2 regions of the Cellulomonas sp. ES6 genome follow, and region 1 is predicted to be linked to the other one. Evidence: riboswitches for the same ligand, from Rfam matches in the RefSeq annotation. Region 1 holds a riboswitch; the other holds the start of a gene.
What was found. A riboswitch is a leader RNA that binds a small molecule or an ion and turns the genes downstream of it on or off. The one in region 1 is predicted to bind cyclic di-AMP.

Region 1 (14,488 bases):
TGGTGCGAGACGGTGGGCTGGGAGACCTCCGCGACCGTGGCCAGGTCGCACACGCACGCCTCGCCGGTCGGAGAGGTCGCGATCAGCGACAGCATCCGCAGCCGCAGCGGGTCACCCAGGGCCTTCAGGGTGCCGGCGACGTGCGCCGCGGCGTCGGCGCCCATCGCGTGGTCCGCCGGCGAGGGCTGCGGGGTGCAGCCGCCGGCGGCGGTCGTGGTCGCGTCGGGGGCGATGGTGGTCATGAGCGTGCCTCCTGCAGCTCGGCGGTGGCGGGGGAGGTCGAAGACGTGCGGAACCAGCGGTCCCTGGCCCAGAGGCTGACGTAGACCAGGGCGACCAGGACCGGGACCTCGATGAGCGGGCCGACCACACCGGCCAGCGCCTGCCCCGAGGTCGCACCGAACGTCCCGATCGCCACCGCGATCGCCAGCTCGAAGTTGTTGCCTGCCGCGGTGAACGCCAGCGTCGTCGACCGCGCGTACCCCAGCCCCAGGCCCCGCCCGGTGGCCAGGCCCACGGCCCACATCACCGCGAAGTACGCCAGCAGAGGCAGTGCGATCCGCGCGACGTCCAGCGGCCGCGACGTCACGGCCTCACCCTGCAGCGCGAACAGCAGCACGATCGTGAACAGCAACCCGTACAGCGCCCACGGACCCACCCGCGGGACGAGCCGCTCCTCGTACCAGTCCCGACCGCGCGTGCGCTCACCGATCCACCGCGAGGCGAACCCGGCGGCGAGCGGGACGCCGAGGAACACCAGGACGTTGACCGCGATCTGCCCGACGGACACGTCCAGGCCCTGCGAGTCCAGGCCCAGCCATCCAGGCAGCACGGACAGGTAGAACCAGCCCAGCAGCGAGAACGCCACCACCTGGAACACCGAGTTGATCGCGACCAGCACCGCGGCCGCCTCACGGTCGCCGCAGGCGAGGTCGTTCCAGATCACCACCATCGCGATGCACCGCGCCAAGCCGACGATGATCAGGCCGGTGCGGTACTCGGGCAGGTCGGGCAGGAACACCCACGCCAGGGCGAACATCAGCGCCGGGCCCACGACCCAGTTCAGCGCGAGGGAGCTCACCAGCAGCCGCTTGTCCCCGGTCACCGCAGCGACCCGGTCGTAGCGGACCTTCGCCAACACCGGGTACATCATCACCAGCAGGCCCAGCGCGATCGGCAGCGAGATGCCGCCCACCTCCAGCTCGGCCAGCGCGTCCCCAAGAGCGGGGACGAACCGGCCGAGGCCGATGCCCGCGACCATCGCCAGCCCGATCCACGCCGGCAGCCACCGGTCGAGCGTCGACAACCGCCCCCTCGTCGCGTCCGGGGCAGTCACCGGCGTGGTCTGATTCGACATGTCTCTATGTTGACACATCTCGATGCAGAGGCGAAGCGTCGTGACGTCTCGACCGCCTCGCCGGGCCGGCCGACTAGCCTCGCGGCATGGAGTCGCTGGAACGTCTGGACGACCTGTGGAGCGCGCGGGACTACCCCGTCCTCGTGGCGGCCGCGCGCCGGCTCAGGGAGCGGCCGCGGCCGCTGATGTCGCAGGACCTCGTCGAAGCCACCGGCCTCGAGCACCAGGAGGTCGTCGCGGCTCTCGCGAACCTCGGCCATCGTCACCTCGACGTCCGTGACGCCAGCAGCGAGGCGGTGCGCGACAACTACGTGGTCGGCATCATGCCCGCCGGCCTGGAAGCCGTCGGGCAGTGGCCCAGCCCCGACACGGCCGCGGATCGTCTCGTCGCAGCGCTCGATGCCCTGATCGACACCACCGCGGACGGGTCTCCGAAGCAGAGCCGGCTCAAGGCGGCACGCGACGGTCTGCTCGCCGCAGGTCGCGACGTCCTCGTCGACGTCGCCGGAGCCGCGATCACGGGCCGCCTGCCCATGTGATTGCCGGCGCCTCGCGTGCCACCACACGGGGAACTTCGTCGGTGGCGAATACAGGACGCCGCCAGGTGTTCGACCAGAGATGCATGCGGACCAGGTCTTGCCCCCCCGCGGGCCCGTGAGGCCCAGGACCGGTGTCGGGGTCCGCGGACGGCGCCCGTGCGACCTCGCGAGGCGACCGCTGTCGCGGGTGATGAAGGTTCGCTGAAGACGCGGCGGCACCGGCTCCGATCGGGCGACGCGACGCCTACGGTCGGAGAATCCGGACGCTCGTCCGGGAGCCGCGCGGATGCCGAGTCCTGCCACCGTCCGGCCCTTCGATGTCGGATGGCAGGAGCGGGGGACCGAGGTTCCACGGGAGCGCAGGCGCCCTCGGGGTGAAGCCGGTCCATGAGGCCGGCCGGACGCTCCGTCCGAACCCGACAGCTCACCTCGCAAGCGCCAGGAGCCACCATGCCTGCCCACCTGCGTGCCCCCTCGCGCCATCGCAACCCCGGCCGTGTCCGCACCCCGCTCACCGACGCCGTCACCAACGCGCTGGTGAGCGCTGCAGCGGTCAGCCGGCGCGCTAGTGCCGTCGTGGCCACGTCAGGACTTGCGGTCTCCCTCGCGGCTCACCCCGCCTCGGCTGCGGCCTCGTCGAACGGCTCCACCGGCACGATCGACTTAAGCGTCCTGGATGAGGCGAGGGCCCTGGCCGCCGCCGCCCCGTCAGCGGTCGCACCTGCGGCGGCCACGTGGTCGTTCGACGTCCCGGCCGCGACCGCGATCCTCCCGCCTCCGCCTCCGCCGCTTGTGGTCGAGGAGTCGCCCGCTCAGCCCCCCGACGGTGTCGCCTCGCGCAGCACCTCGCGCACCGAGGCCGCCGAGCCGAACGAGCCCGCGCCGATCGGTGCACCGCCCCCCGCGTCCGCGAACGGCAGCGTCGTCGTCGAGGTCGCGTCCGCGCTGGTCGGCGTGCCGTACGTGTACGGCGGGACGACCCCGGCCGGGTTCGACTGCTCTGGGTTCACGTCGTACGCGTACGCCCAGGTCGGGATCTCGATCCCGCGGACCTCGACCGCGCAGCGGGACGCCGGCACGGTCGTGTCCCGGGACCAGGCGCAGCCCGGTGACCTGATCTGGTCGCCGGGCCACATCGCGATCTACGCCGGCGGGAACTTTCAGGTCGACGCCCCGGTCCCAGGCAAGTCGGTGCAGATCCGCGAGATCTGGCAGTCGGACCCGTTGTTCATCCGGATCGGCTGACCGACGTGTCCGTCGGTGACCTCAGCACACTGCTCGTATGGGGGGCGGTGACGGCGTTCACCATCGCATTGGTGGCGTACTCCGTTGACCTCGCGCGCGTCGCCGACGCCTCGGCCCGTCCGCAACGTCGTCTCGCAGCGGTCGGCGCCCGGCCCGCAGGCGTCGAAGCGCCTGCCTCGCAGGACTCGGCACCGCTCGCGCCCGTCGGGCGCGCGGCCGGCATCGCTCGGTCGACGGCCACCGTGGCGACAGCGCTGCTGCTGGGCGGAGTCGCGCTACGCGGGGTGGCAGCCGGCAGATGGCCGACTGCCAACATGTACGAGTTTACGATCTTCGGGATCCTCGTCGCCGCGCTGGTGTTCCTGGGGATGCGACGCACCCGCATGCTGCCTTTCGTTGGGGTGCTGGTGACCGGCATCGCCGTGCTGGCGCTGATCGTGGCGCTGAACTCGTTCTACCTGCGGGCGGACGCTGTGCAGCCCGCGTTGCAGAGCTACTGGCTGGTCATCCACGTCAGCATCGCCATCGTGGCCACGGGAATCTTCACGGTCGCCTTCACGACGTCGGTGCTGCAGGTCCTCCAGGACGGCCGGGAGTCCGGGCACTCGCGACTCGACCAGCCATGGCGCGCAGGGTACGAGCTGCGCCGCTCGCTGCGGCGGTGGCGTATCACCGGTCCCACGTGGTCCTGGCTGAGGACCGTGCCGACCGCGGTGAGGCTCGAGGCGCTGTCCTTCCGGCTGAATGCGATCGCGTTCGTGCTGTGGACCCTCACGCTGATCGGCGGGGCGATCTGGGCCGAGCAGGCGTGGGGCCGGTACTGGGGCTGGGACCCCAAGGAGGTCGCGACCTTTGTCGCGTGGGTCGTGTACGCGGCGTACCTGCATGCGCGCACCACGCGAGGCTGGCAGGGGCGTCGCGCGGCCTACCTGGTGTACGTCGGATATGCCGTCGTGATCGCAAACTTCACGGTGGTGAACCTGTTCATCAACGGCAAGCACTCGTACTCGGGCATCTGACGCATGCGCCCGGAAGTAGACCCCTGCCGTGCCTGATCAAGCCCGCCCGCGGCAGGACGATCGTCCCGCGATCATCTGGGTCGTCGTAGCGATCGTCGTGGGCGGCGCCCTGACGGTGGCCGGCGTCGTGACGGGCAGCCTCGCGTCGACGACCGGCGGGGTCGTCGTGCTGTTCATCTGCTCCACCGCGACGCGGATCTGGTACCTGCGCCAGCGAAGATGACCGAGCTCACACGACCTCCAGGCGCTTCCAGGCTCGCCGCGGCAGTGCCCTCGAACCATCGCCGCCGCTCGGGGAAGATCGGCGCGCGAAGCACCCTTTCGCCGATGAAGGTCTGCTGAAGGTTGCTCATGAGGTGCCGGGCGGGCCGCCTCCGGCGCGCGCGCGGGCGCACGCCATCACACGACGGGCTGGAAGATCAGGATCAGCCCTTGCAGGCTCTGCGCCCACCGCCCCCACAAGCCGGTGACTAGTGCGATCCCGATCAGGACGAGCATGCTGCCACCAACGATGGAGATCACGCGGCGCCTACGCCGCACCACGGCCAGGAGCCGGGTGCTGTGCTGGAGGCCCACCGCGAGCAGCACGAACGGAAGGCCCAGACCCACGGCGTAGGCGGTCGACAGCAGGGCACCCCGGGTGGGCGACCCGCCGTCGAGGGACAACGCCATCACCGCCGCCAGCGTCGGGCCGATGCATGGGGTCCAGCCGAGCCCGAACGTCACGCCGAGCACGGGAGCCCCCCACAACGTCGCCGGAGGGCGGCGGTGCACCCGGACCTCACGCTGCAGGAACGGCACGCCACCGAGGAACGCAACCCCCATGACGATCACGACCACGCCGAGCGCCCGGGTCATCGGGTCCTGCCAGCGCAGCAGCGCCGCGCCGAGCGACCCCGCGAGGGCGCCCAGTGCGACGAACACCAGAGCGAACCCGAGGACGAACAGCGCGACCCCGAGGGTGAGCCTGCCGCGCCGAGGCGCCGGAGCCGGGTCCCGCACCGCGACCGCACCGACCGGCTGCACCGTCTGCGCGGTCAGCCCGCTGAGGAACCCGAGGTAGCCGGGGACGAGCGGTAGGACACACGGCGAGGCGAACGAGACCGCGCCGGCGACCAGCGAGACGAGCAGGGCGAGAAGCAGCGGGCCGGAGAACGCGGTGGTCGCGAACGCGGACCCGACGTCGGCGGCGGCCGCCACCGTGGCGGGAGTCGTCACGCGGCCGCCGGGGTGGGTGCTGGGGCGGCGGGCGAGCGCTCGACGCCGGCGCGCGGCCCCGGGGTGGTGACGCGAGCGGCCCGGATGCCGTTGAGGATGACCACGACCTCGGCGACCTCGTGCACCAGGACGACTCCCGCCAGGCCCAGCGTTCCGGTGAGGGCCAAGGGGAACAGCGCGACGATGATGAGCAGCGCGAGGCCGATGTTGCCGGTCATGATGCGCCGCCCGCGGCGGGCGTGAGCGATCGCGCGGGGCAGCAGTCGCAGGTCGTTGCCCGTGAAGGCGACGTCGGCAGACTCGACGGCGGCGGCGGTTCCGGTGGCGCCCATCGCGATGCCGACGTCTGCGGCGGCCAGCGCCGGGGCGTCGTTCACGCCGTCGCCGACCATGGCCGTGCCAGGGCCGAGGTCGACGACCGCGGTGGCCTTGTCCTCGGGTCGCTGCTCGGCGCGCACGTCGGAGATGCCCGCGGCTGCGGCGAGGGCGTGCGCGGTGCGTCTGTTGTCGCCGGTGAGCATGGTCGTGCGCAGCCCGGCGGCGTGCAGCGCGGCGACGGCCTCCGCCGCTTCGGGGCGCAGCTCGTCGCGGATCCCGATGACCCCGACGGTGCGTCCCTCGGCGCGCACCACGACGGTGGTCATGCCGGCGGACTCCATGGCATCCAGCGCACTGGTGAGCGGCCCGGCGTCGAGCCAGCGGGTGGAGCCGACCTCCACAAGCACGCCGTCGACCGTCCCGGAAACGCCGTGCCCGGGGTGCTCGACCACGTCCTCGGCCGTCCCTGCGCCGGGCGAGGAGGTGAGCAGGGCACGGGCCAGCGGGTGCGCACTGCGCGCCTCGACTGCGGCCGCCCAGGCCAGCACCTGCTCGGCAGTGGTGCCCTCGACGGCCCGGGCGTCCACCACCTCGGGGCGGTTCACGGTCAGGGTGCCGGTCTTGTCCAGCGCGACCTTTTTCAGGGTTCCCAGCCGCTCGAACGCCTCGCCGGACTTGATCGCGACGCCGAACCTGCTCGCCGAGCCGATCGCGGAGATGACCGTGACGGGCACGGCGATGGCCAGCGCACACGGAGAGGCCGCGACGAGCACGACCAGCGCCCGGTCGATCCAGACCGACGGGTCACCGAGAAGCGATCCGAGCACCGCCACGCCAGCGGCGACCACGAGGACCGCCGGCACGAGGGGTCGAGCGATGCGGTCCGCCAGCCGCGCCCGCTCGCCCTTCCTGGCGTGCGCCTCCTCGACCAGCCGCACGATCGTCGTGAGCGAGTTGTCCCGGCCGTCCGCGGTCGCCTCGAGCTCCAGCGCTCCGGTGCCGTTGACTGCGCCGGCCGGGACGGCGTCCCCGGGCCCGACCTCCACGGGGATGGACTCGCCGGTGACGGCCGAGGCGTCGAGGGAGCTGCGCCCGGTCACGACCACGGCGTCGGTCGCGACCCGCTCGCCCGGGCGGACCACCAGCACGTCGAGCTCGCGGACGTCCCGGGCGGGGACGACGACCTCGCCGGCCAGGCGGGACAGGCGCGCGGTCTCCGGCATGAGCGTCAGCAGGGCCCGCAGGCCGTGCTTGGCGCGGTCCATGGCCCGGTCCTCGAGGGCCTCGGCGATGGAGAACAGGAACGCCAGTGCCGCCGCCTCGGCGACGTGCCCCAGGACCACGGCGCCCGCAGCGGCGATGGTCATCAGCAGGCCGACCCCGAGACGCCGGCGCCGAAGCCGGCGCAGGGCGCCGGGCACGAACGTCCAGGCACCCGCGGCCAGACCGAGCACGAACGCCAGGGTGCTGGCCACCGGGTCGGCGCCCGACCAGTCGAGGGCGTACCCGATCAGCAGCAGCACGCCGGAGGCAGCCGGCAGCCGCAGGGCGGGGTCGCGCCACCAGGCGACGAACGCGTCCTCGTCCGCATCGCGCGGCGGGGCGTCATGGTCGCAGCAGTCGTCCGGCTCGGGGCGCGGAGGGGTGCTGCCCGCCGGGCGGACACCGATGGACAGGGTCGGGCGCGGCGCGTCGTCCTCCGGGCCGCAGCACTCCCGGCTCATGCGAGCACCTCGACCCGCTCGCCGTCGGACACACGCGCGCGGGACTCGGCGTCGCAGTCAGCGCAGCACCCCGGGACGTCGCATGTGTCGTTCGTGCACGGCTCGCCCTCGTCCACTGCGAGGACGACGTCGACGAGCGAGCTGAGCGCGTGTGCGAGGTGCGGGTCCGTGATCGCGTACCGCGTGCGTCGCCCCTCCGCGCCGGCGACCACCAGTCCACAGCCCCGCAGGCACGCCAGGTGGTTCGAGACGTTCGACCGCGTCATCCCCAGGCGGTCCGCGAGCTCGGCGGGGTAGACCGGGCCGGCGGTCAGGGCGGCGAGAATCCGCGCACGGCTGGGATCGGCCATCGCGCGGCCGAGGCGGGTGAGCGCGTCGATGCGCGTCGCAATGGTCAGCATGGGCTGAACAGTACAGTTGCGGCTGTATCGAAGGAAGGCGCGGCCGGCGCGGTCACGGCAGCAGGGTCGACCAGTACGACCAGAACCGCTGCACCGCGAGCAGGGCGATGGCCAAGTACCAGACGGTAAGGATCGTCGAGCGGTAGTCGACCGCCCGGGCGAGCACCGCGCGCGCCGGCCCCGGCAGGGACAGCTGCCAGCGCTGGAGATTGCGCAGCGTGACCGACAGGAACACCGGGATCATCACGGCCCACACGACCAGGCAGTACGGGCAGAGAGCGCCGATCCGGTACAGGCTCTGGAACGCCAGCCAGTGCACGAACACCACGCCGAAGGTGACGCCGGCCTGAACGCTGAGCCAGAACCACTCGCCGAGCCGGGCGCCGCTGAGCATGCTCATGCCCGCGGTCAAGACCACGGTGAAGCCGACGACGCCGATCAGCGGGTTGGGGAACCCGAACACCGACGCCTGGTCCGATGCCATCACCGAGGTGCAGGACAGGATCGGGTTCAGCGTGCAGCTCGGGACGTGGGTGGGGTCCTCGAGGATCGCGAACCGCTCGAGGAGGAGCGCGACCGCCGCGGCGAGTCCGATGGCAGCCAGGGCGGTCAGCGCGACCGCCCGCCGGCGCTCGGCGGTCCGGGGCTCGAACAGCACCGTGTCGGGCGTCGCGGCGACCGCGGTCACGCGCTGCCCGACGCGTCGAGGGCGCGGTCCAGGGCGTCGGTCAGGTCCTGGACGCTGCGCAGCTCGAGTCGCTCGCCGTCGAGGAAGAAGGTCGGGGTGCCCTGCACGCCGAGCGACTGGCCGTCGTCGAGGTCCTGCTGGACGCGCTCCTGGGTCGCGGGGTCCGCGACCGCGGCGTCGTAGGCAGCCAGGTCGAGCCCGAGGTCCTCGGCGAACGAGCGGAACAGGTCGGCCTGCGAGGTCTGCTGCTCGCCCCACTCGGCCTGGGTCTCGAACATCCGGTGGTACATGTCCTCGACCTGCCCCTGCTGCGCCGCTGCCTCGACGGCCAGTGCCGCGTTCATCGCGTTGGCGTGGCTCGCGATCGGGAAGTAGCGGATGACGTAGTTGATCTGCCCGGCGTACTGCTCGCGGATCTGCTCCACGACGGGGTAGAAGGCGCCGCACGCCTCGCACTCGAAGTCCATGAACTCGACGAGTGTCGGTGCGTCCGGGCCGGCGTTGTCGAGGACGTGCGAGTCGGTGCGAGCCGCGGGCAGCGCGCCGTCCTGCTGCTGCGGCGCCAGCCCGCGGGGTCCGGTGGCGAGCGCGTAGATCAGCACACCGGTGATCGCGACCACCACCAGCGCGCCCGCGATCAGCGCGCTGCGCATGCGCGGGCTCAGCGGTGTCGGGGCGTTCGCGGCGGCGGCGTCGGTCCTCATGGCATCGCACGCTAAGCGAGTCCGCAGGGCCCGTTCGCCGACGGAGATTGAGATTCGATGAAGACTCCCGATGGTCCTGGTGAGCGACCGCCGAGGACGCTTAGTATCGTCGCGTGACGATGACATCCTCCGTGGTCGATAATGAGAACGACGTCCGTTCCGTCGACGATGCCGCGCTCACCGCGCCGACCGCCGCGCTGTTCCGGGCGCTGGGGGAGCCTGCGCGGTTGACGATGCTGCGGCACCTGTTCACCGGCGAGCACTCGGTGCGGGAGCTGACCGACCACCTTGGCCTGGCGCAGAGCACGGTGAGCGTGCACCTGGCCTGTCTGCGGGACTGCGGGCTGGTCACGGTGCGGCAGCGGGGGCGGGCCTCGATCTACGCGATCGCCGACCCCGGCCGGCTTGCGACGCTGGTCGGCGCGGCGGAGGACCTCCTGCACGGCGGCTCGAGCCCCGACGCGTGCGCGCACCTGACGGGCGGCGACCGGTGAGCCACGGCCACGACCACGCGCCCGCGGGCGCCGGCGCGCCGGCCGACCACCGGCGGCGGCTCGCGATCGCCTTCGGCCTGACGTCCACCGTCCTGCTCGCCCAGGCGGTCGGCGCGGTGCTCACCGGCAGCCTCGCGCTGCTCGTGGACACCGCGCACATGCTCACCGACGCCGCCGGCCTGGCGATGGCGCTGGGCGCCGCGCACCTGTCCCTGAAGCCGGCGACCTCGCGGCGGACCTGGGGCTACCGGCGCGCCGAGGTGCTCGGCGCGCTCGCGCAGTCCGCGGTGCTGCTGGCCGTCGGCGGGTACGTGCTGATCGAGGGGATCCGGCGGCTGTTCGAGCCCCCGGAGGTGCCGTCGACCGAGCTCATCGTGTTCGGCGTCATCGGCCTGGTGGCGAACGTAATCGCGATCGCGGTGCTGGCGGGCGAGCGGAAGGCGAACTTCAACCTCCGCGCGGCGTTCCTGGAGGTGCTGAACGACGCGCTCGGCTCGGTCGGCGTGATCGTCGCGGCGATCGTCATCGCCACCACCGGCTGGTACCAGGCCGACGCCGTCGCCGGCCTCCTGATCGGCGCGCTGATCGTCCCGCGCGCCATCCGGCTGCTGCGCGAGACCAGCGCGGTCCTGCTGGAGTCCACCCCGCCCGGCCTCGACCTGGACGCGGTGCGCGAGCACCTGCTCGGCGTCGAGCACGTGCGCGCCGTGCACGACCTGCACGCGACCCTCGTCGCGACCGGCCTGCCGGTGCTCACCGCGCACATCACGGTCGACGACGAGTGCTTCGCAGACGGGCACACCGCCCGCATCCTCGACCAGCTCCAGTCGTGCCTGGCCACGCACTTCCCGATCTCGGTCGAGCACTCGACGTTCCAGATCGAGCCCGCCTCTCACCGCACGCACGAGCACCTGGGGCACGCATGAGCCGGCGCGCCGCTACGGCCGTCCCGCCAGTGGCTGTCGCCGCGGCCGCGGGCGCGCTCCAGCTGGCGGTCACCCGGCGCGCCCGGGCCACGTCCGCCTCGCTCGCCGCGGCCGCACTCCCGGCTGCCGCGGCGGCCTGGCTGCTCGGCGACGCGCTGGTCCGGTTCCGGCGCGCCGGGACGACCGTCGACCCGGTAGCGCCGACCCGCGCCGACGCCCTCGTGGTCACCGGCGCCAACCGGGTCAGCCGGAACCCGATGTACCTCGGGATGGCCGCCGCGCTGCTCGCGCACGCCGTGGCCCGGCGGTCGACCGTCGCGCTCGTGCCGGTCGCCGGGTTCGTCGGGGTGCTGACGGCCGGGCAGATCGCGGCGGAGGAGGAGGCGCTCGGCGCGCGGTTCGGGGAGCCGTACGCGCGGTACCGCGCCGAGGTGCCGCGCTGGGTCGACGCCCGCTCGGTGCGCGGGGTCGCCGCGGCCGCCCGCGCGATGAAGATCCGATGAAGGCGGCGTCGTACCCCGCCTCCCTCGGCGCGGGTCGGGCGCCGGCGCGTGCGACGGTGGACCGTGCCCACTGAGACAGATCGCGTGCGGGTCCTGGTCGTCGAGGACGAGAGCGTGCTCGCCGCGGTCATCGGCGACTACCTGCGCGCCGACGGTTACGACGTGGCCGTGGTCGGGGACGGTGCCCACGCGCTGGAGGCGGCCCGGTCGACCGCCCCGCACGTGGTCGTCCTCGACCTCGGGCTGCCCACGGTCGACGGCATCGAGGTCTGCCGGCGGTTGCGGGAGTTCTCCGACGCCTACGTCGTGATGCTCACCGCCCGCGCCGACGAGGCCGAGGTGCTGCAAGGTCTGCGTTCCGGCGCGGACGACTACATGACCAAGCCGTTCCGGCCGCGCGAGCTCCTCGCGCGAGTCCGCACCCTGCTGCGTCGCGCCCGCACCCCCGGACCGCTGGCGCCGCCCACCCGCGAGGTCGGCGCACTGACCGTGGACCTGCGCAGTCGCGAGGTCGCCCTCGACGGTTCACCGGTCGACCTGACGCCGACCGAGTTCGACCTGCTGGCGTGCCTGCTCGAGAACACCGGGACCGCGATGACTCGGCGCGCGCTGATCGAGGCGCTGCGCGGGGAGAACTGGTTCGGCGACGAGAGCCTGATCGACGTGCACGTGCTGCACCTGCGCCGCAAGCTCGGCGACGACGCCGCCACCCAACGCTTCGTGCGGACCGTGCGCGGCATCGGCTACCAGCTGGGCGACGGGTGAGCCGCCCGCCCTGGCACCGGTGGGGCGTCGCCCTCCGGCTGAGCGTCGCGCTCTGGGCGGTCATCGTGGTCACCGTCGCGACCGCCGGCGCTGTCGCGTGGGTGATCGGGCCGGGGATCTTCCACGAGAACCTGCTCCAGCACAACGAGGACGCCTCCGACGACGCGACCGAGCACGCCGAGGCCGCGTTCGGCACGGCCGGCAGCGTCTCGCTCGCCGCGGCCCTGCTGCTCGCTCTGCTCGTATCGTCGGCCCTGAGCATCTGGATCGCCGGCCGGGTGACCCGCTCCCTGCAGCCGATCGTCACCGCGGCCGGGAGTGTCGCCCGCGGGGTGTACGACCGCCGGGTCCCGGTCCCAGGGCTGGGCGCCGAGTTCGACGACGTCGCGACCGCGATGAACGCGATGTCCGAACGTCTCGAACACGTCGACGGCACCCGCCGCCGTCTCCTGGCGGACCTGGCGCACGAGATGCGCACACCCCTGGCGACCCTGACCGTGTACGTCGACTCGATCGAGGACGGGCTGCGCGAGCCCGACGCCAAGACGTTGCAGGTGCTGCGCGACCAGGTGGACCGGCTGAGTCGACTCGCCGAGGACGTCTCGGCGGTCTCCCTGGCCGAGGAGCGACGCCTGCCTCTGCGGCTCGCCGACGCCGCCCCGGAGGACCTCGTGCGTGCCGCGGCCGCGGCGGCCAACCCCGCCTTCGCGGCCAAGGGCGTCTACCTGCAGGTCGACGCCGCGGTCCGCGCCCCGGCCGTGAGCGTCGACCGCGACCGGATCGGGCAGGTTCTGGCCAACCTGCTCGACAACGCGCTGCGGCACAGCGACGCCGGGGCCGCTGTCGTCGTACGCGTACGCACCGAGCGCGACGCCGTGGCCATCGCGGTGCACGACACCGGGGACGGCATCGCCCCGGAACACCTGTCGTACGTGTTCGACCGGTTCTACCGCGCCGACACCGCCCGCGACCGCGATCACGGCGGGTCCGGGATCGGACTGACCGTCAGCAGAGCGTTCGCCGAGGCCCACGACGGGTCGCTCGACGCCGTGAGCCCGGGTGCCGGGCAGGGGGCGACGTTCACGCTCCGCCTGCCGATCCGGCGGAGCCGGAGCGCCGCAGTCGGCGCCAGATGAAGGAACGCTGAAGGCGCGGCTGAGCCCCGGTCGCTCGGCAGCACCCCGACCTACCGTGGTGGCGCCCTCGAGCCCCACGACAGGAACTCCCGCATGCGTCCCGCCCCCCGTCCCGTCTGCGCCTGGCGCCGCCTGACCGCCACGCTGGTCGCCGCCGCCGTGCTGGTCGCGCTCGCCCCTGTCACCGGGTCCGCCGACGACCTCGACGATCGCCGCAGGGCCGCGCAGGAACGCGCAGACGCTGCGCAGCAGCGTTCCGAGGACCTGCAGGCTTCGGTCGAGGGGCTCTCCACCGAGCTCGCGCAGGCAGTCAGCGACCTCGCGGCCACCGAGGCCCGGCTTCCGGCCGCGCAGGCGGAGCTGAAGGCTGCGCAGGACGAGCTGGCCGGTGCCGAACGCCGGGCGGCACTGGTCCAGGCCCGGCTCACGGACGCCACCGATCAGCAGGAGCGCATCACCGCCGAGGTCACCGAGTCCGCCACCCGCGGCGAGGAGGTCCGGGCCAGCGTCGGCCAGCTGGCACGCCAGGCGTACCAGAACGGCGGCGAGGTGTCCCCGCTCGCGGTGGTCCTGGACGCCCAGGACCTCGAAGACTTCAACCGCCGCTACCAGGCCGCCACCGCCGCTCAACGGGCTCAGTCGGAGATGGTCGACGAGCTCGCGCAACTGGCGGCGGAATCCCGCCAGGCCGAGGCCCGGCTCGTCGCGGTCACCGACCGCATCGCTGACCTGAAGGTCGAGGCGGACGAAGAGGTCGCCGTCGCGGATCAGGCCAGAGCAGCAGCGGCCACCCGCGAGCAGGAGATCGAGCAGCTGATCACCGAGCAGCGGGCGTCCCAGCAGAGGTTGGCCGGCATGAAGTCCCAGGCCGAGGCCGAGCAGGCACAGGTGGAGCGTGAACGCGGCGCGCTCGAGACCGAGCTCGCAGGGATCATCGCCGAGCAGCGCCGGCAGGCCGAGGCCGCCGCGGCGGCGAACCAGCCCGCAGCGCCCGGTCCCGCCGCTCCGCCGCCACCCTCGACAGGCTCCGGGGCGATCTTCGCCAACCCCACCTCGATCAACCCGATGTACGTCACGTCGAACTACGGCATGCGGCTGCACCCGATCCTTGGGTACACCCGCCTGCACGCCGGGATCGACCTGCGGACGTACTGCAACACCCCGCTCTACGCACCCCGCGACGCCACCGTGCAGTGGGCCCAGTGGCGCAACGGGTTCGGCAACCAGGTCATGCTCAACTACGGCACCGTGAACGGGCAGCCCATGATGAGCAGCTCCAACCACATGACCCGGTCCACCGTGTCGGCCGGCCAGCAGGTCCGCCAGGGCGACCTCATCGGCTACTCCGGCAACACCGGCCTCTCGGGGGCGTGCCACCTGCACTTCGAGGTCTACGTCAACGGCTCCACCGTCGACCCGGCACCGTTGCTGGGCAGGTGAACGGCGTGCGC
Region 2 (14,488 bases), 1.2 Mb from region 1:
ACCTTTAGTCACAAATTAAGCCCTCGGGCTGCGGGGGTCAAGCACCCGGCCCGGTCCTCCCCCGTCGCCGTCGCCGCCGCGCGACGGGCCGCACCCTCCGGAGCGGACCGGACGCACGGCGGGCCGGCGGACCTGCCGCGGGTGCCCGCCGCGAGCGCCGAGGCGCCGGCGGCGGCCCGTCGCGGCGCCGCACCGACCGCCGCACGGTCTGCCGCACGGTCTGCCGCACGCGCGGGTGCGTGCGAGGATCGGGCGTCATGGAGACCCCGTCCGCGCCGGACGCCACGGCGCACGTCCCGTCCACGGCCCCCGCGCAGTCCACCCGGCTCTGGGTCGAGCGGACCGGCACCCGCACGTACACCGGTCGCAACAGCCGCGGCGCTGAGGTCAGCATCGGCCCCGTCGAGGCCGGCGCGGTGTTCACGCCCGGCGAGCTGCTGAAGATCGCGCTCGCCGGGTGCTCCGGCATGTCCGCCGACACGGCGTTGAGCCACCGGCTCGGCCCGGACGTCGAGGTCACCGTCGAGGTCGAGGGCGCGAACCACCCCACCGAGGACCGCTACCCCGCGCTGCAGGAGCGGATGGTCGTCGACCTCAGCGGCCTCGACGAGGCCACGCGCGACCGGCTGCTGCGCGTCGTGCAGCGGGCCGTCGACCAGCACTGCACCGTGGGCCGCACCCTCAAGCACGGCGCGACGGTCGACCTCGAGGTCGTCAGCCCGTGACGCGCCGCACCCCGCTGGTCGACGCGGCCCTGGACCGGGCCGTGACGATCCCGTCCGCGACCGTCCACGCGCACGTCGACCAGCTCCGGCGCAAGCACCCCGACGCCACGCCGCAGCAGCTCGTCGGGCTGCTCGAGCGCGAGTACCTGCTGCTCGTCCAGGGCACCGGTGGCGCCGTCGGCGCGGCGGCCGCCGCCCCGGCGGTCGGCACGGGCGTCGCGCTGGCCCTGACGCTCGGCGACGTGGCGACGTTCTTCGGTGCGTCCGCGGCGTTCTCCCTGGCCGTCGCGAGCGTGCACGGCATCGACGTCCAGGACGCGGAGCGCCGCCGGGCGCTGCTGCTCGCCACGATCCTCGGGGAGACCGGCGTCAAGGCCGTGGCCGACGCCGGCGGCATCCGCACCGTCTCCGTCGCCCGCGCCCTGCTGACCCGGATGCCGACCGGCACGATCCGCCGCGTCAACACCCGGCTGACCCGGCAGCTGTTCCGGCGGCAGCTCGCCCGGCAGAGCGGCCTCGCGTTCGGGAGGCTCGTGCCGTTCGGCATCGGGGCCGTGATCGGCGTGGCCGGCGCGCGGGCGCTCGCGCGCACCGTCATCGAGGGCGCCCAGCAGGCCTTCGGCCCGGCACCCGCGGCGTTCGGCGACCGCGTCCTGGTCGTCGAGACCGGCGCCGAGCCCCGCCTGCTCCCCGAGGGCACCCGGGTCCCTCCGCGCTGACCCCGCCTGCTCCCCGAGGGCACCCCGGCCCCGCCGCGCTGACCCCGCGGGCCGCCCCGCGGCCCGGGCCGCGCACCCCGGCACACGGCCGCGCGCCCGCCGCCCGCCCGTCCGCGACCCGCCCCCGCGGACCGACCCCCTGCCCGCCGCGAGCGCACACCCGCGGGGCGCATCGAGAGGCCAGCACCCGGGCACCGAACCGCCGCGCGACCGCCGTTTCCTGGCCTCTCACCACCCGCACCTGGGCCCAGACCCATCGACGTTGCAGCAGATGCGGGGTTCCGACGCGCGAACCTCGCAACGACGGCAACCTCGACGACAGGACGACGCGGACGCACCCGGGCCGCGTGCAGCCAGAGGCCACGCCCCGAGCACACACCCGCCAGACGCATCGAGAGGCCAGTACCCGGGCACCGAACCGCCGCGCGACCGCCGTTTCCTGGCCTCTCACCACCCGCACCTGGGCCCAGACCCATCGACGTTGCAGCAGATGCGGGGTTGCGACGCGCGAACCCCGCAACTACTGCAACCTCGATGGCAGGACGACGCGGACGCACCCGGGCCGGGCCCGCGTCGCGGGCGGGCCCGGGCCGGGTCACCAGCGGGTGTGGACGTGCTCCCGGATGCGGTCGTCGTAGATCGCCCGCAGGGCGTCCTGGGTCGCCTCGTCCAGCGCGGGCAGCGACGCCGCGGCGGCGTTGGCGCGCGCCTGCTCGGGGTTGCGGGCGCCGGGGATGACGGTCGAGACCCCGGGCTGGTCGACGATCCACCGCAGCGCGAGCTGGGCGGTCGTCGCGCCCTCGGGGGTCAGCGCCGCGACCTCGCGGGCCGCCGCCACGCCGACCTCGTACGGCACGCCCGAGAACGTCTCGCCGACGTCGAACGCCTCGCCGTGCCGGTTGTAGGCGCGGTGGTCCGTGGCGGCGAACTGCGTGTGCTCGTCGTACTTCCCGGACAGCAGGCCGCTCGCGAGCGGGACCCTCGCGATGATCCCGACGCCGGCCTGCGCGGCGGCGGGCAGCACCCGCTCGAGCGGCTTGCGCCGGAACGCGTTGAGGATGATCTGCACCGTCGCGACGTGCGGGCGGGCGATCGCCGCGAGCGCCTCGTCGACGGTCTCGACGGACACCCCGTAGGCGGCGACGCGGCCCTCGTCGACCAGCGTGTCGAGCGCGTCGTACGTGGCGTCCCGGTCGAGCACGACGCTCGGCGGGCAGTGCAGCTGCACCAGGTCGAGGGTGTCCACGCCGAGGTTGGCGCGGGAACGGTCCGTCCAGGCCCGGAACGCGTCGAGCGTGTACGCCTCCGCGACGTGCGGGTCCGCGCGGCGGCCCATCTTCGTCGCGACGGTGATCCGCGCGGCGTCCGCGGGCCGGTCCGCCAGGAACCGCCCGATGAGCGTCTCGCTGCGGCCGTCGCCGTACACGTCGGCGGTGTCGAAGAACGTCACGCCCGCGTCGGCTGCGGCGGCGAGCACGGCGAGCGCGTCGTCCTCGGCGACCTCGCCCCAGTCCGCGCCGAGCTGCCAGCAGCCCAGCCCCACGACCCCGACGTCCCGTCCGGTCCTGCCCAGCGTCCTCGTCTGCATGGCCGCGAGGCTACCCGCGGCGGCGGGGGTGCCGCGCGCCCGGGACTGCGGCGACGCGTCGGCCCCGCCACCGCCCCGCCGGGCGTTCCGGGGAGCAAGATGGTCCCTGCGCCCGGATCGGGCCAGCGCCGCACGAGGGGGTGTCCGGTGCCCGCAGGACCGTCTCATCCGCCCCGGTCGCTCCCGTGGGCGCGCGTGCAGCGGACGCTCGCGCTCGGTGCCGACGAGGCCTGGGCGCTGGTCGCCGACGTCCGCCACCACGGCCGCTGGGTGCCGGCCACGCGGGTGACCCTCCACCGCCCGGACGGCGCCGGGTGGCGGCCCTGCGCACCGTCGTCACCCCCGGAGCCGGGGGACCTGGTGGTGGCCGTGACCGGACCGCGCGCGCGTCGCGGTGGCGGCGGGCTGGTCGACCGGATGCGCATCGAGCGGTTCGACCCGCCGCTGGGTGCCGCGCCGGGCGTGGCGGTGCTCGTCAAGCTCGGGCCCGTGCTGCTCGGGTCGGCGCGCATCGAGGTCGCCGACGCCGGCCCGGGCCGCTCGCGCGTCACGTGGTCCGAGCAGGTGCACCTGAGGGGGCTACCACCTGCGCTGACGGCGTGGGCGGGGGCCGCCGGCACCGACCGGATGATCGCCCTGGTGCTGGGCCGCGCGGCCCGCGAGACGCAACGAAACGCCGGATGAGGCCCGATCCGCGCAACGAAGCACCGGTCGCTGCGCAACATCGCGCCGTGATGTGCAGCCCGGACGACTCGTAGGCTGTGCGGGACGTGCCCCGACGAGGCGGCCGACGTCCCGTGGACCCGACCGCACCCGCACCTTCGAGGAGCACCCATGACCGTCACGCCCCGCGCCACGACCCGGCACTACCTGATGTGCGAGCCGACCCACTACACCGTCTCGTACGAGATCAACCCGTGGATGGACTCGACCCGGTACACGGACGCCGGCCTCGCGGTGCAGCAGTGGCGGACCCTGCGGGAGACGTTCGAGTCGCTCGGGCACGTCGTCGAGACCATCGACCCGATCCCCGGGCTGCCGGACATGGTGTACGCCGCGAACGGCGCCACGGTCGTCGACGGCCTGGTGTACTCCGCCCGGTTCCGCCACCCCGAGCGCCAGCCCGAGGGCCCGGCGTACGAGAAGTGGTTCGCGGACCACGGCTACGTCACGCACACCGCGGAGCAGGTGAACGAGGGCGAGGGCGACATCCTGTCCGTCGGGGACGTGCTGCTGGCGGGCACCGGGTTCCGCACCGACCGCGCCGCGCACGACGAGATCGCCCGGGTCACCGGCCGCGAGGTCGTGTCGCTCGAGCTGGTCGACCCGCACTACTACCACCTCGACACCGCGCTGGCCGTGCTGGGCTCCGAGCCCGGCGCCGAGCAGGTCGCGTACTTCCCGCCGGCGTTCTACGACGCCTCCCGGGCCGAGCTGGAGCGCCGGTTCCCGGACGCCGTCATCGCCTCCGAGCGCGACGCCGCCTGCCTCGGGCTGAACGCCGTCAGCGACGGCCTGAACGTCGTCGTCGCGCCCGGTGCCGTCGACCTGGCGGCCCAGCTCACCGAGCGCGGCTACCGCCCGCACCCCGTCGACACCAGCGAGCTGCTCAAGGGCGGCGGCGGCGCGAAGTGCTGCACGCTGGAGATCCGCGCCGCCCGCTGACCCCTCCGGGTCGGGCGGCCGTCCGCCCGGCCCGAACCCGCACCACCCGACCCCGCACCGCTCCACCCGCGCCCTGCGGACACCCGGGGCGCCCGCCCGCCGAGGTGACGCCATGACCGCCACTATCCCCGCCCGCCACGCCGGGGGCGCCGCCGCCGGGCCGCTCGCGCAGAACTACCACCCGCTGCCCGTCACGCTCACGACGGGCGAGGGCGCGTGGGTGCGGGACGTCGAGGGCCGCACCTACCTCGACCTGCTGGCCGGCTACTCGGCGCTGAACTTCGGGCACCGGCACCCGGCGCTGACGGCTGCGGCCCACGCGCAGCTGGACCGGCTCACGCTGTCGTCGCGGGCGTTCGACCACGACCTGCTGCACCCGTTCGCGACCGCGCTGTCCGACCTGGCCCGCCCGGTGGTCGCGGGCGCCGAGGACGACGGCGTCGTCCCGATGGTGCTGCCGATGAACACCGGCGCGGAGGCCGTCGAGACCGCGATCAAGGCCGCGCGCAAGTGGGGGTACGAGGTCCGGGGCGTCGCACCGGAGCAGGCCACGATCGTCGTCGCGTCGGGGAACTTCCACGGCCGCACGACGACGATCGTGTCGTTCTCCACCGACCCGGAGGCGCGCGAGGGGTTCGCCCCGCACACGCCCGGGTTCCGCGTCGTGCCGTTCGGCGACGCCGAGGCGCTGCGTGCCGCGGTCGACGACACCACGGTCGCCGTGCTGCTCGAGCCGATCCAGGGCGAGCAGGGGGTCGTGGTCCCGCCGGAGACCTACTGGCCGGCCGTCCGGGACATCTGCACCGACGCCGGCGTGCTGCTCGTCGCGGACGAGATCCAGTCGGGCCTCGGGCGCACGGGGACGACGTTCGCGCTGGAGCTGTGGGGCGTGCGAGCGGACCTCGTCACGCTCGGGAAGGCGCTCGGCGGCGGGGTGCTGCCCGTGTCCGCGGTCGTGGGGCGGCCGGACGTGCTGGGGGTGCTCACCGCGGGCACGCACGGGTCGACCTTCGGCGGCAACCCGCTGGCGTGCGCCGTGGGCATCGCGGTGGTGGACCTGCTGCGCACCGGCACGCACCAGGAGCGCGCGCGGGTGCTGGGCGAGCGGCTGCACGCCCGGCTCGCGACCCTGGTCGACACGGGGCTGCTGGTCGGCGCCCGCGGCGTCGGGCTGTGGGCGGGGCTCGACGTCGACCCGGCCCGGATGACCGGCCGGCAGCTGTGCGAGCGGCTGCTCGCGCTCGGCGTGCTGGCCAAGGACACCCACGGCTCGACGATCCGCCTGGCGCCGCCGCTCGTCATCGACGAGGACGACCTGGACCTGGCGCTGGACCGCCTGACGCAGGCGCTGCGCTGACGGCCGCGCGCGGCGGGCGTCGTCGTCGGGCGCGCCGCCGGCGTCAGGAGAACAGCATCGCGGTGTAGAGCCGCCCGCCGTACGTCACCGCGCCGATCGAGACGGTCGACACCCCGTCCTTGAGGATCCACGCGCGGTGCGGCGGGGAGTTCAGGTACGCCTGGATCATCTGCTCGTCGCTGACGGGCTGCACCCACCCGACGATGTGGTCGCTGCCGGAGTGCCAGATGCTGCCGGCCGCCGCCATCGCCGCGGCGTGGTCCGCCAGGGAGGACGACCCGACCACCGCGAGCGCGGGCAGGCCGTTCGCCGCCCGGCCGCGTTGATCGAGGCGCCGAGCCCGCCGACGCCGTAGGAGGACACGCCCGCGACCCACGCGCTCGCAGGGGCGGCCGCGGCCGGGGCTGCGGCGCCGCCGCCGGTGGTCGTGGTGACGGGCCGTGACCCACCGGTCGGGCGTGCGGCTGCGGCGCGGGCGGCGGCCTCCGCAGCGGCGCGCTCGGCCGCGACCCGCTCGGCCTCGATCCGCGCGTCCTCCGCCGCCTGCCACGCCGCCTGCGCCTCGACGACGGCCCGCTGGGGGCGGCCACGGCCTGCGCGGTCGCCCGCAGCGCGGCGACGCTGGTGCCGTCGCCGAGGCCGACCGACGCCGCCTCCACGGCCTGCGTCGCCGAGCGCAGCGCGCCCAGGGCCTCGTCCCCGGCGTGCGGGGACGCGTCCGCCGCGGCCCGGGCGTCCGCGAGCACCCGCTCGGCCCCGGCGACCGCGGCCTCGCTCGCGGCGGCGTACGACGCCGCGACGGCGTCCGCACGGGCCGACGCGGAGACGGCGGCGTCCGCGCGGTCCGCGGCGACCTGCGCCGCGACCCGCTGCTGGGCGTGCGCCCAGGCGGTGGCCCGGGCATCCGCCCGCAGCTGCAGCACGACGGCCGTCGCGACCACGCCGACGAGCAGCAGGCAGAGCACCGTCACGGCGACCGCCCGACGGACCGCACGGGCGGGCGCGGCCGGCGCGACCGGCGAGGCCGGCGACGACGCCGGGGAGGGCGCCGGGGAGGGCGCCGGGTCGAGCGCGCGCGTGCGCTGCGTGGGGATCGTCCCGGTGGGAGCCTCCGAACGGGTGCGGGGCGGCCCGAGGCGCGGGTCGGGCGCCAGCTCCGGTGCGAGCGGCCCGGCGGGCGCCGGCGCCGGCTCGGTCGCGGTCGCTGCGGGCGCGGGTCCGGGCGCCGTCCGCCCGGCGTGCGGTGCCGGCATCCGCCTGCCCCCATCTGCTCGATGACGATCTCTCCCCGGTGTCATCGGCGCGCGGCGCGGCGGCCTGAAGGGTGTCGCCGAAGATCGCCTCCGACGACCGGCCCGGCTGCGGCCCGCGTGAGGGGCCGCCGGTGGTTCCCCAGCACCCGGACGACCGCGGAGGCCGTCCGCACCGTGCGCGAAGATGGGCCCGTGCCCACCTACTCCGGCGACCTGGACCCGATCGACGAGGCGCTGCTGCGCGAGCTGGCCGTCGACGCCCGCGCGTCGTACGCGGACCTCGGCGCGGTCGTGTCGCTGTCCGCCCCGGCGGTGAAGCGGCGCGTGGACCGCCTGCGGGAGCGCGGCGTCGTCCGCGGGTTCACCGTCCTGCTGGACCCGGCCGCCCTCGGGTGGGCCACCGAGGCCTTCGTCGAGCTGTTCTGCCACGGCTCGACGAGCCCGGCCACGATGCGCTCAGCCGTCGAGCGCTACCCGGAGGTCGTCGCCGCCAGCACCGTCACGGGCGACGTCGACCTGGTCGTGCAGGTGCGCGCCCGGGACATGCGGCACCTGGAGCAGGTGGTCGAGCGCCTCGCCGCCGAGCCGTTCGTGTCGCGGACGCGCTCCACGGTCGTGCTGTCGGCGCTGGTGCGGCGACCGGACGTGCCGCCCCCGCCTGAGCCGCCCGCGCCGCGTCAGCCCGCCGCTTCCGTCAGCCCGCCGCGCCGCCGTCCGCCCCGGCCCCGGCCGTCCCCGCGGCGCCTGCGGTCCCCTCGGCGCCGCCGGCCCCGGCGGCCGCCACCCGCTCCGCGCACCGGTTCGTGACCACCATCACCGGGCACGCCGAGTGGTGCAGCACGGCCTGGCTCGTGGAGCCGAGCAGCAGCCCCGTGAACCCGCCCCGCCCCCGGGAGCCCACGACGATGAGGTCGGTCGCGGCCGAGAACTCGGTGAGCAGCTCCGCGCCGGTGCCGTCCAGCACGGCCCTCCGCACCGTGGCGCCGGGGTGGTCGGCCAGCGCGCGGTCGACGACGACGTTGAGCCCCTCCGTGACGTCCGCGAGCACCTGCGTCTGGTCGATCGTCGCGGGCAGCCACGCCATGACGCCCGAGCCGCTGCCGACGGGCACGCCGGCGACGGCCGTGAGCTCGGCGCCCCACGCCTGCGCCTCCTCGATCGCGTGGCGCAGGGCGAGGTCCGCCTGCGGGGAGCCGTCCACGCCGACGACCATGCGCCGCACGGGCCGGACCACCGGCGCGGACTCGTCGCTCGGCACGATGCCGCCCCGGCGCTGGTCGCGCAGCGGCACGACGACGGTCGGGCAGTACGCGTGCGCCGGCAGCGTCGACGAGACGGTCCCGAGCAGCCGGTCCGCGAACCCGCCCTTGCCCCTGGTGCCGACGACGACGAGCGAGGCGTCCCGTGACATCTCGACCAGGACGGCCGCCGCGTCGCCGGTCGCCACGGTGGTCGTGACCTGGAGGTCCGGCCCGGCGACGCGCTGCTGCGCCTCCGCGAGCACCGCGCGGGCGCCCTGCTGGATGGCGGTGTCGTCGAGGGCCGCGTACCCGCCGTCCAGCGAGGCGGCCGTGAACGACGGCAGCGTGTAGGAGCACACCACGTGCAGCGGGCGCCGTCGCGTACGCGCCTCCCCGGCAGCCCAGTCGAGCGCGTGCATGCTCGCCGCCGACCCGTCCACCCCGACCAGGATCTCCGCGTCCCGCTTCATGGCTCCGACCTCCTTGGTGGCACACCCCAGTGTGCCCCCGATCATGCCGGATCCGCACCTGCCACGGAGCAGGGCGTGGCGTTTCCTTGCCGTCCCCTTGACCCGCTCCGTCGCTCAGGCGGCGAGGTACGCGGACCAGGCGGGCTCGTCGGCGGCCACCCCGCGCAGGAACGCCGTCGCACCCCGCGGGGCCGACGGCGTCCAGGCCAGCTCCCACCCGATCTCATGGAGCAGGTGGTCGGCCTTGCGGTGGTTGCACCGCCGGCACGCCGCGACGACGTTGGTCCACTCGTGCCGGCCGCCGCGCGAGCGGGGTGCACGTGGTCCACGGTGTCGGCGTGCGAGCCGCAGTACGCGCACCGGTGGTCGTCGCGCTGGAGCACGGTGCGGCGCGTCGGCGGCAGCGGCCGGCGCACGGGGACGTGCACGTAGCGGGTCAGCGACAGCACCACGGGCATCGGGACGGCGACGTGCTCGGAGTGCAGCACCCGCCCGTCCGACTCGAGCACCGTCGCCTTGCCCGACATCACGAGCGTGACGGCGCGCGGCAGTGCGACGACGCACAGCGGTTCCAGGCTGGCGTTGAGGAGCAACGTCCGGGGTGGCGCAGGGAGCAGCACGGCGAACTCCTTGACCGGGGGCCCGTCTGGCTGACGGGTCCGCTGGGGAGCGAGCAGCGCCAGCGTACGCGCCCACCCCGGGAACCGGCCCGGTCTTTCGCGCCGGCCGCGCCGGTGCGCGGCGTGCGGACCCCCGGGGACGGCAGGACCCCCGCACCCGGGGCGGGTGCGGGGGTCCTGGAGGCGTCGTGCGTGCCCGGGAGACTCAGCCGATGCGGATGAACGTCGGCGAGCTCTGCCAGATGGCGCGGAACTGCACCGTCTTGCCGGGGCGCGGGGAGTCGATCTGCTGGTCGCCGCCGGCGTAGATCGAGATGTGGCCGGGGCTCCAGATGAGGTCACCCGGCTGGGCCTCGGCGGCCGAGATGACCGTGCCCGCGTCGCGGATCGCCGACGACGTGCGGGGCAGCGAGATGCCGAGCTGCGCGTACACGGACACGAAGCCGGAGCAGTCGAAGCCGTCCGGGGTCGTGCCGCCGGAGACGTACGGCGTGCCGACGTAGCGGGCCGCGATCTCGAGGACGGCGTTGCCGGCGACCGACTGCGGCACGGCAGCGGCGGCGACCTCGACCGGGGCGGCCTCGACCGTGGCGCGCTGGGCGCTGCGGGAGACGACCGGCTCGGGCTCCGGCTCCGGCTCGGGCTCCGGGACCACGGCGGTCGCGGCGGGGGCCTCGAAGGTCCACGCGGCGTCGGCCGGGGCGGTGACGACCGGCGCGGTGTCGAGGACCGTCTTCGCGGAGGCGGTCAGCGCGGTGGTGTCGACCGACGGCAGCGCGGCCTGGTCGCCGGAGGTCGTCGCGGCACCGGCCGGGACGGCGACCGCGGAGACCATGAGCCCCGTGGTGGCCGCGACGACGGCGGTGCGGCGACCGGCCTGGGCGAGGGTGCCCGTGGCGGCGGTGGCGAGGTCGGTCAGGGGGTGACGGGGCGACGCGCAGAACGGTGTCGGGCGCGCACAGCACTTGCGGACACGTACAGCCTCTCCTGGCGCCTACGAGGTGAGCTGTCGGGTTCGGGTGGAGATACCCGGCCGCGTGACGCTCCCGGGAGGTCCCGGTCACGTCGCGCGGCTTCACCCCAAGGACACCGTCTCCGGTGCCCACAAGTGGTTCCCCGCCCCTGCCGGCGAGTCGTACGGACCTCGGGCGGCGGCAGGGCTCGGCGTACCGTCCAAGGGCTCTGACGGAGGAGGGTTCCGTCGAGCAGGACCGACCGTACCCGACCCCCGAGCCGATTGTCACGTTCCGGTCACGATCCGTTTGCCGATCACCCGGACGCCCCCACGAGGACCCTGGTCACGCACACGACGAGGCCCCGCGGGTGGCGCGTGCCACACCGCGGGGCCGTCGGTGCCGGGCGCCGTCACCGGCGCGGGGCGAGGGCCTCAGCCGACCCCGAGGAACACGTGGCGCGCGACCTCCTGCGGCAGGTCGAGCACCGTCTCCGCGCCGGGCCTCCCGACCGTGACGACGCCGGCGCCCTTCTCGACCGTGACCTCCTGGCCGGGACGCACGCCGGCCTGCGCGAGGCGGGCGAGCAGGTCCACGTCCGTCTGGATGGGCTCACCCAGCCGGGCGACGACCCCCGTGGTCGGGCCGGTCGCGGCCGCCGCGACGGCGACGAGCGACTCCACGCCGTCGAGGAACCCGACCGGCGTGCGCTCCTCCCCGATCTCGTCGAGACCGGGGATCGGGTTGCCGTACGGGTCGAAGTGCGGGTGGTCGAGCAGGCCGGCGAGCCGGCGCTCCACCCGCTCGCTCATGACGTGCTCCCAGCGGCACGCCTCCTCGTGGACGTACTCCCAGTCCAGCCCGATGACGTCGACCAGCAGCCGCTCGGCCAGCCGGTGCTTGCGCATCACGCGCATCGCCTTCGTGCGGCCCGCCTCGGTCAGCTCCAGGTGGCGGTCACCGGACACGACGACGAGCCCGTCCCGCTCCATGCGGGCGACGGTCTGGGACACCGTGGGACCGCTGTGCCCGAGCCGCTCGGCGATGCGGGCGCGCAGCGGCGTGATGCCCTCCTCGGTGAGCTCGTAGATGGTCTTCAGATACATCTCGGTCGTGTCGATCAGGTCACTCACGCCGGTGCCCTCCTGTGTACGCAGACGTCCGTCCACAGGCTAGTGGTCCTGCCGCCGGGCGGCGTCGGGCGCGTAGGGTGCGGCGCGTGACCGTGACGCCCGCCACCGTGACCATCCCCGAGGAGCTCCTGCCGTCGGACGGCCGGTTCGGCTCCGGGCCCGCGAAGGTCCGCGACGCGCAGGTCCGGGCGCTCGCCGAGGTCGGCCGCAGCCTCCTCGGCACCTCGCACCGCCAGGCCCCCGTCCGCTCGCTCGTCGGCCGCGTGCGCGCCGGGCTCGGCGAGCTGTTCTCCCTCCCGGACGGGTACGAGGTCGCGCTCGGGAACGGCGGCTCGACGGCCTTCTGGGACGTCGCGACGCTGTGCCTCGTGGAGCGCCGGTCGGCCCACGCCGTCTTCGGGGAGTTCGGCGGCAAGTTCGCGGCCGCCGCGGCGCGCGCCCCGTTCCTCGAGGACCCCGTCGTCACCGAGGTGCCCGCCGGGTCCTCGGCGACGCCCGCGGCCGCCGACGGCGTCGACGCCTACGCGTGGGCGCACAACGAGACGTCCACCGGCGCCGTCGCGCCCGTCCGCCGCGTGCCGGGCTCCGCCGACCAGGGCGCGCTGGTGCTGGTCGACGCCACCTCGGGCGCCGGGGGCCTCGCCGTCGACGTCGCGCAGACCGACGCCTACTACTTCGCGCCGCAGAAGTCGTTCTCGTCCGACGGCGGCCTGTGGCTGGCCGTGCTGTCCCCCGCCGCGGTCGAGCGCGCCGAGCGCGTCGAGTCCGGCCGCTGGGTGCCCGAGTTCCTGTCCCTGAGCGCGGCCGTGCGCAGCTCACGCGCGGACCAGACCCTCAACACCCCCGCGATCGCCACGCTCGTGCTGCTCGCGGAGCAGGTCGACTGGATGCTGGCGAACGGCGGCCTCGACTGGTGCGCCGCGCGGACCGCGACCTCCGCCGGGCACCTGTACGGCTGGGCGGACGCCCGCGACTGGGCCCGCCCGTTCGTCACCGACCCCGGGCAGCGCTCACCCGTCGTCGGCACCGTGGACCTCGCGCCCGAGATCGAGGCGCCGACCGTGGCGCGCATCCTGCGGGCGCACGGCATCGTCGACGTCGAGCCCTACCGCAAGCTCGGGCGCAACCAGCTGCGGGTCGCGATGTTCCCGTCGGTGGAGCCGGACGACGTGCTGGCGCTCACCGCCTGCATCGACCACGTGGTGGACCGGCTGCTCTGACGACCGGGGCGCGCTCCCCGCGCGCACGGCCGACGCGACGGACGGCACCGGCCGGGCACGCGACCGACGGCACCGGCCGGGCACGGGGCCCGGCCGGTGCCGTGCGATCCCGCCCGGTGGGCGGGACGGGGTCAGCGGGCCCGGTGGGTCCGGCGGGACGCGACCACGACCAGTCCGGCACCCAGCAGCACCGCGCCACCCGCGGCGGCCAGCAGCTGCCACGAGTTCGCCCCGGTCACGGCGAGCACCGCCGACTGGTAGCGGACCTCCGTCGCGGGCGCGGCGAGCACCTCGGAGGTCGTCACGACGCCGGAGACCTCCGAGTCCGGGGGCGTCACGACCACGCCGTCGACCTCCTCCTGCGGCCCCGCGCACGCCGACGTCGGCGGCGGGTAGGCCACGACGGTCGACGCCGACGGGTTCACCTCGAACTCGACCCGCACCGCCGGCCGGGAGAAGTCGAACTCGTCGTGCTGCACCCACGTGCCGTCCGGCTGCTGCGACCAGCCGGGCCAGTCGACGACCTGGTCGCCGTCGAGCACGGTGCCGGGCCAGTACACCCGGCCGCTGAGCGGCAGGCCCGACTGGACCACCGCGTCGCCGTCGGGGTTGACCCACGTGAGCGTGACCGTGTCGTTCGACGTCCCGTACGGCTCGACGGCGTAGTCGAGCACGGGGGCGTCGCCGACGCAGAGCGCGGTCGCGCGGGCGATGACCAGCTCGCAGCGACCGGCCGGGGCGTAGCCGTCGGAGGGCGTCGTGCACGCGGCGTCGGGGTCGGTCGCGCCGGCGTCCGGGCCGGGGTCGGTCGCGTCCGGGCCGGCCGCCGGGTCGTCCGCGGCCGGGTCGTCGGCCGCCGGCCGGAGCGCGAGCCGGTCCCGGCGTCGCGGGAGCCGGCGACGCGAACGCCGGAGCCGCTCCCGCCGTCACGGCCAGCGCCGTCAGCAGGAGCCCGGCGAGCGCTCGTCGCGTCCGTGCCATGTCACACCTCCACCCGCCCGACGCCATCGCCGGGCTCGCCTCACCGATTCGTACAAATCGGACATTTCGCCCATGCTACGGCCACCGGGGCCCGACGCGCCGACCGGAGGGCCGGGTGAAATCCGCATGATCACGCGGAAGAGCACCCCCGAAGCCCCCGACCAGCCACGACACCCCACGCACCGACCCACCGACCCACCGACCCACCGGCACTCGCCGCCCCCACCCGCCCCACCCGTTCGGAGGCTCCCACCGCGCTCGGAGGTGGCCGCGCGCCGTCGTGGTGGTCCACGGACCACCACGATCACCGTTCGGAGCCTCCGACGGGGACGGAGTTCGGCTCTGCGCGGGGTGCGGGGTGCCGTGCGGTTCGCGGTCACGCGCACCCTCGGTCGGAGGCTCCGAACGCGCTCGGAGGTGGCCGCGCGCCGTCGTGGTGCTCCCCGGACCACCACGATGGCCCGTCGGAGCCTCCGACGGGCTCAGAGGGGGGGGTGGGTGCGGGGGTGGGGTGGGTGCGGGGGTGGGGTGGGTGCGGGGGTGGGGTGGGTGCGGGGGTGGGG

Region 2: it holds a riboswitch for cyclic di-AMP, as region 1 does, so the genes downstream of both, P9841_RS07715 (C40 family peptidase) here and P9841_RS13170 (C40 family peptidase) in region 1, are expected to answer to the same signal.

What each region holds. Positions count from the first base shown of each region.
Region 1 covers NZ_CP125655.1:2,831,501-2,845,988, forward strand. Annotated here, with positions in the region: gene P9841_RS13155 (metalloregulator ArsR/SmtB family transcription factor) at 1-242, opposite strand, end outside; gene arsB (ACR3 family arsenite efflux transporter) at 239-1,357, opposite strand; gene P9841_RS13165 (hypothetical protein) at 1,444-1,896, shown strand; cyclic di-AMP (ydaO/yuaA leader) riboswitch at 2,209-2,332, shown strand; gene P9841_RS13170 (C40 family peptidase) at 2,473-3,141, shown strand; gene ccsB (c-type cytochrome biogenesis protein CcsB) at 3,147-4,160, shown strand; gene P9841_RS13180 (hypothetical protein) at 4,189-4,383, shown strand; gene P9841_RS13185 (cytochrome c biogenesis CcdA family protein) at 4,560-5,378, opposite strand; gene P9841_RS13190 (heavy metal translocating P-type ATPase) at 5,375-7,420, opposite strand; gene cmtR (Cd(II)/Pb(II)-sensing metalloregulatory transcriptional regulator CmtR) at 7,417-7,821, opposite strand; gene P9841_RS13200 (vitamin K epoxide reductase family protein) at 7,874-8,509, opposite strand; gene P9841_RS13205 (DsbA family protein) at 8,506-9,213, opposite strand; gene P9841_RS13210 (ArsR/SmtB family transcription factor) at 9,333-9,707, shown strand; gene P9841_RS13215 (cation diffusion facilitator family transporter) at 9,704-10,633, shown strand; gene P9841_RS13220 (methyltransferase family protein) at 10,663-11,136, shown strand; gene P9841_RS13225 (response regulator) at 11,200-11,901, shown strand; gene P9841_RS13230 (sensor histidine kinase) at 11,898-13,037, shown strand; gene P9841_RS13235 (peptidoglycan DD-metalloendopeptidase family protein) at 13,131-14,477, shown strand; gene P9841_RS13240 (TlpA family protein disulfide reductase) at 14,483-14,488, shown strand, end outside.
Region 2 covers NZ_CP125655.1:1,635,434-1,649,921, forward strand. Annotated here, with positions in the region: gene P9841_RS07665 (OsmC family protein) at 258-725, shown strand; gene P9841_RS07670 (hypothetical protein) at 722-1,444, shown strand; gene P9841_RS07675 (aldo/keto reductase) at 2,040-3,032, opposite strand; gene P9841_RS07680 (SRPBCC family protein) at 3,228-3,716, shown strand; gene ddaH (dimethylargininase) at 3,867-4,697, shown strand; gene rocD (ornithine--oxo-acid transaminase) at 4,810-6,054, shown strand; gene P9841_RS07695 (spore germination YkwD domain-containing protein) at 6,098-6,340, opposite strand; gene P9841_RS07700 (Lrp/AsnC family transcriptional regulator) at 7,500-8,114, shown strand; gene P9841_RS07705 (universal stress protein) at 8,002-9,018, opposite strand; gene P9841_RS19095 (HNH endonuclease) at 9,133-9,378, opposite strand; partial or broken gene P9841_RS19100 (HNH endonuclease) at 9,495-9,638, opposite strand; gene P9841_RS07715 (C40 family peptidase) at 9,844-10,473, opposite strand; cyclic di-AMP (ydaO/yuaA leader) riboswitch at 10,616-10,815, opposite strand; gene P9841_RS07720 (iron-dependent transcriptional repressor DtxR) at 11,026-11,724, opposite strand; gene serC (phosphoserine transaminase) at 11,811-12,944, shown strand; gene P9841_RS07730 (LPXTG cell wall anchor domain-containing protein) at 13,076-13,618, opposite strand.